2 regions of the Streptomyces sp. NPDC025793 genome follow, and region 2 is predicted to be linked to the other one. Evidence: riboswitches for the same ligand, from Rfam matches in the RefSeq annotation. Region 2 holds a riboswitch; the other holds the start of a gene.

What was found. A riboswitch is a leader RNA that binds a small molecule or an ion and turns the genes downstream of it on or off. The one in region 2 is predicted to bind S-adenosylmethionine.
Region 1: another riboswitch for S-adenosylmethionine. It lies ahead of ACZ4MF_RS01775 (aminotransferase class V-fold PLP-dependent enzyme); the one in region 2 lies ahead of ACZ4MF_RS10695 (putative leader peptide).

The regions. Positions count from the first base shown of each region.
Region 1 covers NZ_JBVHMR010000001.1:366,389-371,895, reverse strand. Annotated here, with positions in the region: gene ACZ4MF_RS01795 (NYN domain-containing protein) at 1-605, opposite strand, end outside; gene ACZ4MF_RS01790 (hypothetical protein) at 644-883, opposite strand; gene ACZ4MF_RS01785 (rhomboid family intramembrane serine protease) at 1,038-1,781, shown strand; gene ACZ4MF_RS01780 (Lrp/AsnC family transcriptional regulator) at 1,778-2,059, shown strand; gene ACZ4MF_RS01775 (aminotransferase class V-fold PLP-dependent enzyme) at 2,097-3,473, opposite strand; SAM riboswitch class IV at 3,655-3,771, opposite strand; gene trpD (anthranilate phosphoribosyltransferase) at 3,846-4,910, opposite strand; gene qcrB (cytochrome bc1 complex cytochrome b subunit) at 5,037-5,507, opposite strand, start outside.
Region 2 covers NZ_JBVHMR010000004.1:102,413-107,919, forward strand. Annotated here, with positions in the region: gene ACZ4MF_RS10680 (SAM-dependent methyltransferase) at 1-515, shown strand, start outside; gene ACZ4MF_RS10685 (hypothetical protein) at 588-842, opposite strand; partial or broken gene ACZ4MF_RS10690 (DUF1684 domain-containing protein) at 1,060-1,252, shown strand; SAM riboswitch class IV at 1,307-1,420, shown strand; gene ACZ4MF_RS10695 (putative leader peptide) at 1,454-1,570, shown strand; gene ACZ4MF_RS10700 (ABC transporter substrate-binding protein) at 1,766-3,385, shown strand; gene ACZ4MF_RS10705 (ATP-binding cassette domain-containing protein) at 3,389-4,564, shown strand; gene ACZ4MF_RS10710 (SpoIIE family protein phosphatase) at 4,561-5,507, shown strand, end outside.

The DNA of each region.
Region 1 (5,507 bases), on a different contig from region 2:
GCGGCCTCGCCACGCTTGACGTCGCTGTGGGCGGCCCGGAGCTTGCGGTGCAGCGACTCCGCCTCCTTCTTCGCCGACTCCAGCTCCGCGCGCAGCCGTTCCGCCTCGGCGCGGGTGTGCTCGCGGGCCTGCGCCAGCTCGGCGCGCAGCCGCTCCAGCTCGACCCGGCTCTCCTCGTCCACCCGCTCGGCGTCGGCGCGCTGGGCCTCCTCGCCGGCCGCGGCGACCAGCTTCACCCAGCCCGCGGGGCGCAGTACGTAGGCCGCGGCCGCCACGTCGAGCGGGTCCGCGGCCGGGGGCGGGGAGCCGGAGTCGAGGGCGCCGGTGAGTTCCGGCTGCGCCTCTCTGAGCTTCTCCCCGATCCGCTGCCGGAACAGCGGATCGGTCTCCAGCGCCGCCGCCATCGCGTTTCCGGCGAACTTGGCCCGGCGACTGGGGGTGAACCGGGCGTACTGCCGCAATTGGGCGGGCAGTTCGGACATGGTCAGGCCGCCGAAGCCGTCCGAGACGATCTGCACGACCCGCCGGCGCACGCCGTCGGGCAGCGGACGGTCAAGCACCTCGGCGGTGCCGTCGCCCGGCCCCCCGCCTGCGGTCTCCACCATCCGTCACACCCCAATGCCTCTACGGGGCCGTCTCCCTCTCAGGAGTCGGCGCCCGGCCTGTCCACGAGCTCCACCTGGTCCACCGCGTTGCACCAGCGGCAGCGCACCGATTCGATGGTCTCACTGACCACCTCGCGCTCCTCCACCGTCGGGTCGCCGGCCAGATCGAGATGGACGTACTCGACGACCTTCGACGAACGGGTCACGTCGAACCGGGTCAGGTTGCCGCACAGGGTGCAGCGCCACCGGGTGGTCGCGGTCGGCAGGGGAACCGTCATCGTGGCAGTCCGCTTCCTTCTCGTGCTCTGTTCCGCGCCGTCGGCCGACGCGTGTGGCCGTAACCCTACGGCCTGGCAGGGACTCGCCGCCCGTCCGTCCACGACGGCGAGGCGGTCTGTCGGCATGCATCCCGTTACGTCATGCTCTGTGTTCATGATCAGCGAGTGGAGCGCGACGGCCGGCCGGACTCTCAGAGCGGTGCGGAGCACCTCGGCACCCATCACCTACGGGCTCATCGCGCTGTGCAGCCTGATCTTCGTGCTGGGCCCGGCCTCCGGGCTCACCCCCGGCTACGGCTCCGGGGAGGCCCTCGCGGCCGCCCAGCAGGCCTACTTCCGGCACTGGGGCGTGGTCCCGGCCGAGTTGTTCGGCGGGCCGGCCCGCGAGATCCTCACGCCCGCCACGGCCCTGTTCGTCCACGGCAGCTGGGTGCACCTGCTCGGCAACATGCTGTTCCTCTTCGTCTTCGGGGCGATGACGGAGGAGCGGATGGGCCGGATCGAGTTCACCCTGTTCTACGCCGGATGCGGCTACCTGGCCCTGCTCGGGTACGCGGTCGCCAACGCCGACTCCGCACAGTCGCTGGTGGGCGCCTCGGGTGCCATCTCGGCGGTCCTCGGCGCGTTCCTGTATCTCTTCCCCCGGGCCCGGGTGACCAGTCTGCTGCCGTTCCTCCTCTTCGTGCCGCTGCGGTTCCCCGCCTGGGTCGTGCTGCCGTTCTGGGTGGCGGTGCAGTGGGCGGCGGCGAGCCAGGCCTCCGAGGGGCCCGGGGTGGCGTATCTGGCGCACCTGGTGGGGTTCGGGCTGGGCTTCCTCTACGCGTGGGTGCGCTACGGGCGTGGGACTAGAGTGAAGTGCACCCCAGCTCCGGCCCCCGAGGGAGAGAACCAGCCGTGATCACCGCGATCGTCCTCATCAAGACCAGCGTGGACCGGATCCCCGAGATCGCGGAGCAGATCGCCTCGCTGGACTCGGTCAGCGAGGTCTTCTCCGTCACGGGCACGTACGACCTGATCGCGATGGTCCGGGTGGGCCGGCACGAGGAACTGGCCGACGTCATCCCCGGCCGGATCAGCAAGATCCCCGGCGTGGAGGCCACCGACACCCACGTGGCCTTCCGCACCTACTCCCAGCACGACCTGGAGGCGGCCTTCGCGATCGGACTGGACTCCTGACCGGCTGAAAGCCGCCTCGGAACGGGCGTACGAACCCTCACACCGCCGGCACGCAGCGGCCGTCCTGCGTGCGGTACGTCCACCGGGCACCCTCGGTCACCAGTTCCCGCACGGCGGTCACGAAGCGCTCGACGTGCTCGTCGGGGGTGCCCGCGCCGAAGCTCACGCGGATGGCGTTGAGGGACTTCTCGCCGGGGGCCGCCTCGGGGGCGCCGCACTCGCCCTGGGTCTGGGGGTCGCTGCCGAGCAGGGTGCGGACCAGCGGGTGGGCGCAGAAGAGGCCGTCGCGGACGCCGATGCCGTACTCGGCGGAGAGCGCGGCGGCGAAGTGGGAGCTGTTCCAGCCCTCCACCACGAAGGAGATCACGCCGACGCGCGGGGCGTCGTCGCCGAACAGGGACAGCACCTTCACCTGCGGCACCGCGGCCAGGCCCGCGCGGACCTTCGCGATCAGGTGCTCCTCGCGGGCCACCAGGTTCTCCCAGCCGGCCTCGGTGAGCGCCTTGCAGGCCGACGCGACGGCGTAGGCACCGATGACGTTCGGGGAGCCCGCCTCGTGCCGGGCGGCGCTCTCGTGCCACTCCACGGCCACTCCCCCGTCCGGACGCCGGGTGACCGTGCGGCTCGCGCCGCCGCCCGCGAGGTACGGCTCGGCCGCGCGCAGCCAGTCCGCGCGGCCCGCGAGGACGCCGGAGCCGAAGGGCGCGTACAGCTTGTGCCCGGAGAAGGCGACCCAGTCGACGTCCAGGTCGCGCACGTCCACCGGGTGGTGCGGGGCCAGCTGGGCGGCGTCCAGGACGATCCGGGCGCCGTGGGCGTGCGCGGCGGCGGCCAGCTCGCGCACCGGCCACAGCTCGCCGGTGACGTTGGAGGCGCCGGTGACGCAGACCAGGGCCGGGCCGTACCCCTCTTGAATAGATGCAGTGCGGTCGGCGAGGGCCCGCTCCAGGGTCTCGACCGCCTGGCGCGGGGTGCGCGGGGCGTTGAGGTAGGTGACCCGCGCGTCCTGCCAGGGCAGCAGGGAGGCGTGGTGCTCGGTCTCGAAGACGAAGACCTGGCAGCCGGCGGGCAGGGCACGGGCGAGCAGGTTGAGCGAGTCCGTGGTCGAGCGGGTGAAGACCACCTGGTCGTCGGCGCGGCAGCCGAGGAACTCGGCGACCGTCCTGCGGGCGTTCTCGAACAGGTCGGTCGAGAGCTGCGAGAGGTAGCCGGCGCCGCGGTGGACGCTGCCGTAGTACGGCGCGTAGGCGGCGACGTCGTCCCAGACGCGCTGGAGCGCGGGGGCGCTGGCCGCGTAGTCGAGCGCCGCGTAGGTGACCTCGCCACCGGTCACGAGCGGGACGGTGACATCCCGGCCCAGAACGGGCAGGGGGGAGCAAACGGACTGGTCGGCGGCAGCGGTGAAGACAGACATGAGTGGACTCCCGTGAGGACGTACGCCGAAGGAGCCGAAGACGACACGGGGCGGCGTACGGAAAGAAGAGAAAAGGGGATGCGGAGGCGGGGCTCTGCGGCCCTATCGCATTCGCTTGCTCACGGAAGGCTCCCTCGAACGACCAGGACCCCTGGCCCCACACTCTCAGAAGTGTGCGAGGGGTCCGCGCTTGCCGTAGACCTCGCTGCCTACGACCTGGTCTTCACCCGGGGCACCCCGCCACGGACGGAGGGTTGCCGGACAGTCGGCCGGGGCCTCATGACTGTCACTCATGACCTGGTTCAGGAACCTACGTCAACTGATCGTCGTCCCGCAACCCCGGTCCGGATCGCGGGACGCCCGTCGTGACCGCTATGCGTTGGTCGCCGCCACCCAGCGCTCCAGCGCCCGCTTCGCCGCGCCCGAGTCGATCGACTCGACGGCCCGGGCCATGCCGGCGCCGAGCTGCTCGGCGAGCGGGGTGTCCGTCGGGTCCAGGGCGACGAGGGCCGCCGCCGAGTTCAGTACGACGGCGTCCCGGACCGGGCCCCGCTCGCCGTCCAGCAGCCGGCGGGCCACCTCCGCGTTGTGGGCCGGGTCGCCGCCGCGCAGGGCCTCCACGGGGACGAGGTCGATACCGACGTCGCGTGGGTCGAAGACCTCCTCGGTGACCTTGCCGTCCCGTACGACCCAGACATGGGACGTGGCCGTCGTCGTCAGCTCGTCCAGGCCGTCGTCGCCGCGGAAGACCAGCGCGGAGTTGCCGCGCTCCGCGAGCACGCCCGCGACGATCGGCGCCTCCCGCGCGACGGCCACGCCGACCGCCTGGGACCGCACCTTCGCCGGGTTGGTGAGGGGACCGAGCAGGTTGAACACCGTCCGGATGCCCAACTGGCCGCGGGCGGCGCCGACATGACGCAGCGCCGGATGGAACTTGACCGCGAAGCAGAAGGTGATGCCGGCCTCCTCGGCGACCTCGGCCACCCGCCGGGGCGTGAGGTCGAGGTTGACGCCCAGCTTCTCCAGGACGTCGGAGGCACCGGAGGCGGAGGAGGCGGCGCGGTTGCCGTGCTTCACGACCTTGGCGCCCGTACCGGCGACGACCAGCGAGGACATCGTGGAGATGTTCACCGTCCGCGCTCCGTCGCCGCCCGTGCCGACGATGTCGACGGTGCGGCCCGGCACCTCGATCACGTTCGCGTGCTCGTACATCGTGCGGACCAGGCCGGTGATCTCCTCGACCGTCTGTCCCTTGGCCCGCAGGGCCACCGCGAACCCGGCGATCTGGGCGTCGGTCGCCTCGCCGCGCATGATCCGGTCCATCGCCCAGGCGGTGTCGTCGGCGGACAGGTTCTCGCCGTTCAGCAGGCCGTTCAGCAGGGCGGGCCAGGAGCGGCCCGCCGCGGTGTCGCCTCCAGCGGGGGTCACAGCGCTCATGGTCGCTCCTGAGGGTCGTACCTGCGAAATCGTCGTCCGATCCCACCCTATCGGCCCCGGGACAGGGCGAAGGGCCCCGTCCGGCTTGCGGACGGGGCCCTTCGGCGTGGCGTGGCGACGCGGGGATCAGTGGTGGCCGTGGCCGCTCGTGATCTCCTTGTACTCGTCGACGGTCGGCTTCGGGATCTGGTTGTCCTCGCCGTAGTAGGCGCTGGACAGCTTGGCCCGCAGCTTCTCCGAGGTTCCGACCTTGCGCTGGACCCCGTTCTCGTCGACCACCGGACCGATGGCGGCCGGCTCGTACTGGTGGTGCGCGGTGAGCGTGTGCAGCTGCTCCTGGCTGAGCGGCTCGTGCACCTCGATGAACTCACCGTGCGGCAGCCGCTTGATGATGCCGGTCTCGCGACCGTGCAGCACCTTCTCGCGGTCGCGGCGCTGGAGGCCCAGGCAGATCCGCTTGGTGACGAGGAACGCCAGGACCGGTCCGACGAAGAAGAAGATCCGGACGAAGTAGGTGACGGCGTTGATCGACAGGTGGAAGTGCGTGGCCCACAGGTCGTTGCCGCCGCCGACCAGCAGCGTCAGGTACAGCGTCAT
Region 2 (5,507 bases):
TCGTGTACGCCGACAACGACCCCCTCGTCCTGAAGTACGCCGAACGCCTCATGCGCAGCACGACGCAGGGACGCACGGCCTACGTCGAGGCCGACGTCAGGGACCCCGATGAGCTGATGAGTGCCGTGGAGGCCTCGGAGGTCCTGGACTTCGACCAGCCGATCGCGCTCTCCCTCAACGCGCTCATGCACTTCATCACCGACCCGCACGACCCGTACGCCATCGTCCGCCGGCTGCTCGACCCGCTCCCGGCGGGCAGCGCCCTCGCCATGAACCACTGCACGCCCGACTTCGACCCCGTCACCTGGAACAAGGTCGCGGAGGTCTACACCAAGTCCGGGTCTCCGGTGCAGTTCCGTTCGCACAGCGACGTCCGCCGCTTCTTCGACGGACTCGACCTGATCGACCCCGGCATCGTGTGCTGCCACCGCTGGCGGCCCGCCGGACCGGCCGACGGGACGGAGCCCACGGACGCCCAGATCAGTCTGTGGGCGGGCGTGGGCATCAAACGCTAGCCGGGGCCCGGCCGGGTCGTTCGACCGGCTGGGCACCAGCGACGTCCGCGCGCCCGACGTCGGTCGGCCGCGTCACGCCGACGGGGCGGCGTACTGCGGTTGACCGTACTGGTATCCGCCCCACGTCGCCACGGCGTTGGCCTGCGAGTTGGCCACCGCGGTGCCGCCTCCGACGGCTACGGCGCGGGCCTGTGAATGGGCCACGGCGGTGATCTGCGGAGGGCTGGGAGGGGCGTCGTAGCCGTCGGCGAAGCTGGCGCCGGCGCCGAGGGCGGACAGCCCCGTGACCACCGCGGCCACGACGGCAGCGCGCTGAATCCTACGCATGGTTCGACCCTTTCTTACGGGGAACGCAGTCCTGAATTGACGCGATATGAGCCTATACGCGGGTCTTTTAGCAATTTGGGATCAGCGGCTCTTCGAGCGCCGTGTCGGTGGTGGCGACGCCCCGGCAGGAACGCCCTTGTCCGGCTCCGCGGGCCCCACCGGGTTCGCGCCCGTCGCACCGGTCACAAATGCCGAACCCTTCCGCGTCTTCGGCCGGTTGGCGTCCTTGGCGCCCGCCGCCGACGGTACGGTCGTCCTGGACTTCGAACCGCGCCGCGAACCTGCCGTGCGCCTACACGGACCTGGCCACCTGCCCGCTGCCACCGGCCGAGAACCGACTGCCGGTGGCGATCGAGGCAGGTCAGAAGATTCCCCGCGAACGCGGCGGATCCCGAGCCGGGCGGTCGTAGGGCGGCCGGTGACGGCATTGACGTACGCCGAGACCGCTCCGTAGCATCGCGATCGACATCGAGTGTCGGCGTGAAGCCCTGGCTCGCTGACCGGCAACCCTCCCACGCGGCGGGGTACTCCAGGTGACAGCCCGGCGGAATCACCGACGATCCCCGCAAGCGCGTGGCCCCTTGACCGGGCCGGAGACACGGAGGAGGGTCATGCGGCGCAGCGACGGCCCCCGTGCCTCCTTCGCCGTCGCGATGGTGTTCTCCCGGCTTGCGCGCCGCCGCCACATCGACCTGAAGCGCTCGACCAGCTGCTTCTGTCAGGACTGACGGGCCTTCCCGCCGCCGGTCGACGGCCGGGAGCGGCCGTGGCCGCTCCCGTCTCCGTCTGATCCCCGTCCCGCGCCTGATCCCCGTTTCCGTCTGATCCCCGTTTCCGCCTGTCGGCCGGGGCCGCACGCCCGTGCGCGGCCGTGCCTCGGACGGCACCCCGTGCCTGGTGACACGAGTAGGAGAAACCCTTCCGTGACTGCACTTGCCGATGTCAGATCCTCCCGATGGACGGCGCTGGCCGCCCTTCTCACCGCCAGTGTGCTGCTGACCGCGTGCGGGTCGAGCACCGCCGGCTCCGGCTCGGGCAGCGGCCGGGCGAGGTCCGGCGGCACCCTGACCTTCGCGGTGGGTTCGGACGCCGGCTGCGTGGACCCCCAGCAGGTCGCCAGCAACGACACCATCTACTCGGTGCGCCAGATCGTGGACTCCCTGACGGACCAGGACCCCAGGACCGGCAAGATCGTGCCGTGGCTGGCGAAGAGCTGGGACATCAGCTCCGACGCGACCACGTTCACCTTCCACCTGAGGTCGGGCGTCACCTTCAGCGACGGGTCCGGGCTGACCGCTCAGGTGGTCAAGGACAACTTCGACGCGGTGCCCAAGCTCGGCGCGCTGGGCACGCTGGCCGAGGGCTACCTGAGCGGCGTCAGGAGCACCACAGTGGTCGGCCCCCTCACCGTCAGGGTGGCTTTCAGGAAGCCCAACGCCCAGTTCCTGCAGGCCACTTCGACACACTCGCTGGGAATCGAGTCATCGGCGAGCGTGCACAGGACACCGCAGCAGAAGTGCAGTGCCGGAGTGATCGGCTCCGGACCCTTCACGCTGCAGCGGTACGTGCAGAACCAGTCGATCACCCTGGCCCGGCGCAGCGGTTACGCCTGGGGTTCCTCGCTGTGGAGCAAGAGGGGCGAGGCGTACCTGGACAGGCTGGTGTTCAAGGTCGTCCCCGAGGCGGGGGTACGGACCGGCAGTCTGCAGTCCGGCCAGGTGGACGCGATCGGCAGCGTCGGCAGGGCCGACGAGGCGGCGCTCGGAGGAGGCCGGGTCACTCTCCAGCGGCGGGCCAACCCCGGTGTGGTGTTCGGCCTCGGGTTCAACAACGCGCGACCGCTGCTGAAGGACGCCCGGGTACGCCGGGCGATCGTGTTCGGCATCGACAGGCAGCAGATCGCCGACACGGTGTTCCCCACCGGCACCCGGGCGGCCACCAGCATCCTCGCGCACACCACGCCCGACTACACCGGCCTCGGCACGGATCTGGCTTTCGACGCGGCGAAGGCGAGGTCCCTGCTGGACGCGGCCGGCTGGAAGACCGCCGGCGACGGCATCCGGACCAAGGACGGCACGAGGCTGAACCTGACCATCGACTGGTTCCCCAACGCGGCCACCAACCAGCCCGCGCTGGAACTGGTCCAGCAGCAGCTCAAGGCCATCGGCGTGGCCGTGACCCTCAAGCAGCTCCAGGTCACCCGGTTCGCCCCGACGCTCCAGTCGGGCGACTACGACGCGGCCTGGGGCAACGGCACCCGTGCCGACCCGGACATCCTGCGCAGCTCCTTCTCCACCGGGCTCGCCAACTTCTACCGCGTGCCGGCGGGGGATCTGGACACGGCGCTGTCCGCGCAGGCCACGACCACGGCCCCGGCCGAACGCGAGCAACTGGTCGCCCGGGCGGAGCAGTTGATCGTGAAGAACGCCTACTACGCGCCGGTGGTGGAGCTGCAGACCCAGCTGGGCGTCTCGAAGAGGGTGCACGACCTGGACTTCGACGCCTCCAGCCGGATCCAGCTGCACGACACCTGGATCGGCTAGCCCGTGCGCCGCTATGTGATCAAACGGCTCGGCCAGGCGGCCGGGGTGCTCTGGGCGGCCTGCACGGTCTCGTTCCTGGTGCTGGACTACCTGCCGGGCGACCCGGTCACGGCGATGGCCAGTGCCGGAATGGACTCGGGGCAGGTCGACCCCCGGCAGATCGCCGCCCTGCGGCACGAGTACGGCTTCGACAAGCCGGTACTGGTCGAGTACGCCGAGTACCTCGGCCGGACGGTGCGCGGGGACTTCGGCGACTCGGTCGCCACCGGCCGGCCGGTCACCAGGGCCATTGCCGACGCGCTGCCGCAGACCGTCCGAATGGTCCCGGCAGCGATGACCGATGAACGGGAGAACCGCGGTGGCCGTGAGAAGCGCGCTGAACGGGAGAACGACGAGGACGGTGACGACGTGACCGCACCCCTGCCGGAGATACGCGGCCTGTCCGTGTCGTACCGCACCCGGGGCGGCGCGGTCGCGGCCGTCCGGGGCGTGGACCTCGACGTCCGGCCGGGGCAGGTGACGGCGGTGGTCGGTGAGTCCGGCTCCGGCAAGAGCACGACCGCCCACGCCATCACCCGGCTCCTGCCGGGCAACGGCGGCATCGACGCCGGCACGATCCGCTTCGGCCGCCACGACCTCGCCGCGCTGTCCGAGGCGGAGCTGCGTACCGTGCGCGGAGCGCGGATCGGGCTGGTGCCCCAGGACCCGGGCGGTCTCGCTCAACCCGGTGAAACGGATCGGCGAACAGGTCGCGGAGGTCCTGCGTATCCATGGTCTGGCGACCCGCCGCTCGGCCCCCGCCGAGGCGGTCGCCGTCCTGGACCGGGCCGGGCCGGGCCGGGCTGCCCGATGCGGCCGTCCGCGCCGGGCGTGGCGTACCTCTTCATCTCGCACGACCTGGCCGTCGTACGACAGATCGCTCACCAGGTCGCCGTCATGCGGGCCGGCCGCGTCGTCGAGACGGGCCCTCCGGAAGAGCTGTTCACCCGCCCCCGCCACGCGTACACCCGTGAGCTGCTCGCGGCGATCCCCGGCGGTCGCGCCCCCTCCTGCGACCGGGACCGCCTCGGCGGCCCGGACACGGTGATCCACTCGCCGTCGTCACGGCGTCCCCGAGCAGACCCGTCTGCCCTCGCCGCTTCGTGGTCACCCCCTCGAAACGATAGAAAGGTGGTATGAGCGGAGTTTCCGGTCAATCCGGGCAGGATGCGGCCGGCGCGTCCGATGCGGCCGACGCGTCCGACGCCTCCCTGCGGACCCGTCGGCCCGGTCGGCGCCGTCGGGCGGTAGCGCCGTGGCGGTCGGGCTCGCTGCTGAGCCTGCGCAGCCTCGCGGGCCAGGTCTTCCTGCTCCAGCTGGCGGTTGCGATGCTGCTCGTCGCCGCCGCCCTGGTGGCGCTCGTCGTGCAGGCGCAACGCGGCGTGCGGGCGGACGCCCGCAACCGGACGCTCACCGTGGCGCAGACGTTCGCGAACGCCCCGGGGACCGTGGCGGCACTGGACAGCGCGAACCCGACCGCGGCGCTGCAGCCGTACGCCGAGGCGACCCAGCGGACCACCGGCGTGGACGCCGTCATCGTGTACGGGCTGAACGGGATCACCATCGCCCACAGCGACCCGCGCCAGGTCGGCAAACGCGTGATCGGGCCCTACGCGGCGGCGGCGACCGGGCAGCCGTTCACGAGTACGTTCCAGGGCGCACTGGGGCTCTCCGTGGTCTCGGCGGTGCCCGTCAAGGATCCCGGCGGTTCGGTCATCGCCATCGTCTCCGTGCCCGTCAGGGTCGAGAGGGTGCAGCACCGGGTGAACCGGCAGCTGCCGGTCCTCCTCGTCGGCGCCACCAGCGCCCTGGTCGTCGCCGCGGGCGGGTCGGCCCTGGTGAGCCGGCGGCTGCGGCGGCAGACCCACGGACTGGGGCCGACCGAGATGACCCGGATGTACGAGCACCACGACGCGGTGCTGCACGCGGTGCGCGAAGGTGTGCTGATCGTCGGCGGTGACGGCCGGCTGCTGCTGGCCAACGACGAGGCCCGACGGCTGCTGGGCCTGCCGGCGGACGCGGAGCGGCGGCACATCACCGATCTGGGGCTGGACGAGGACCTCGCCGACCTGCTGGCCTCGGA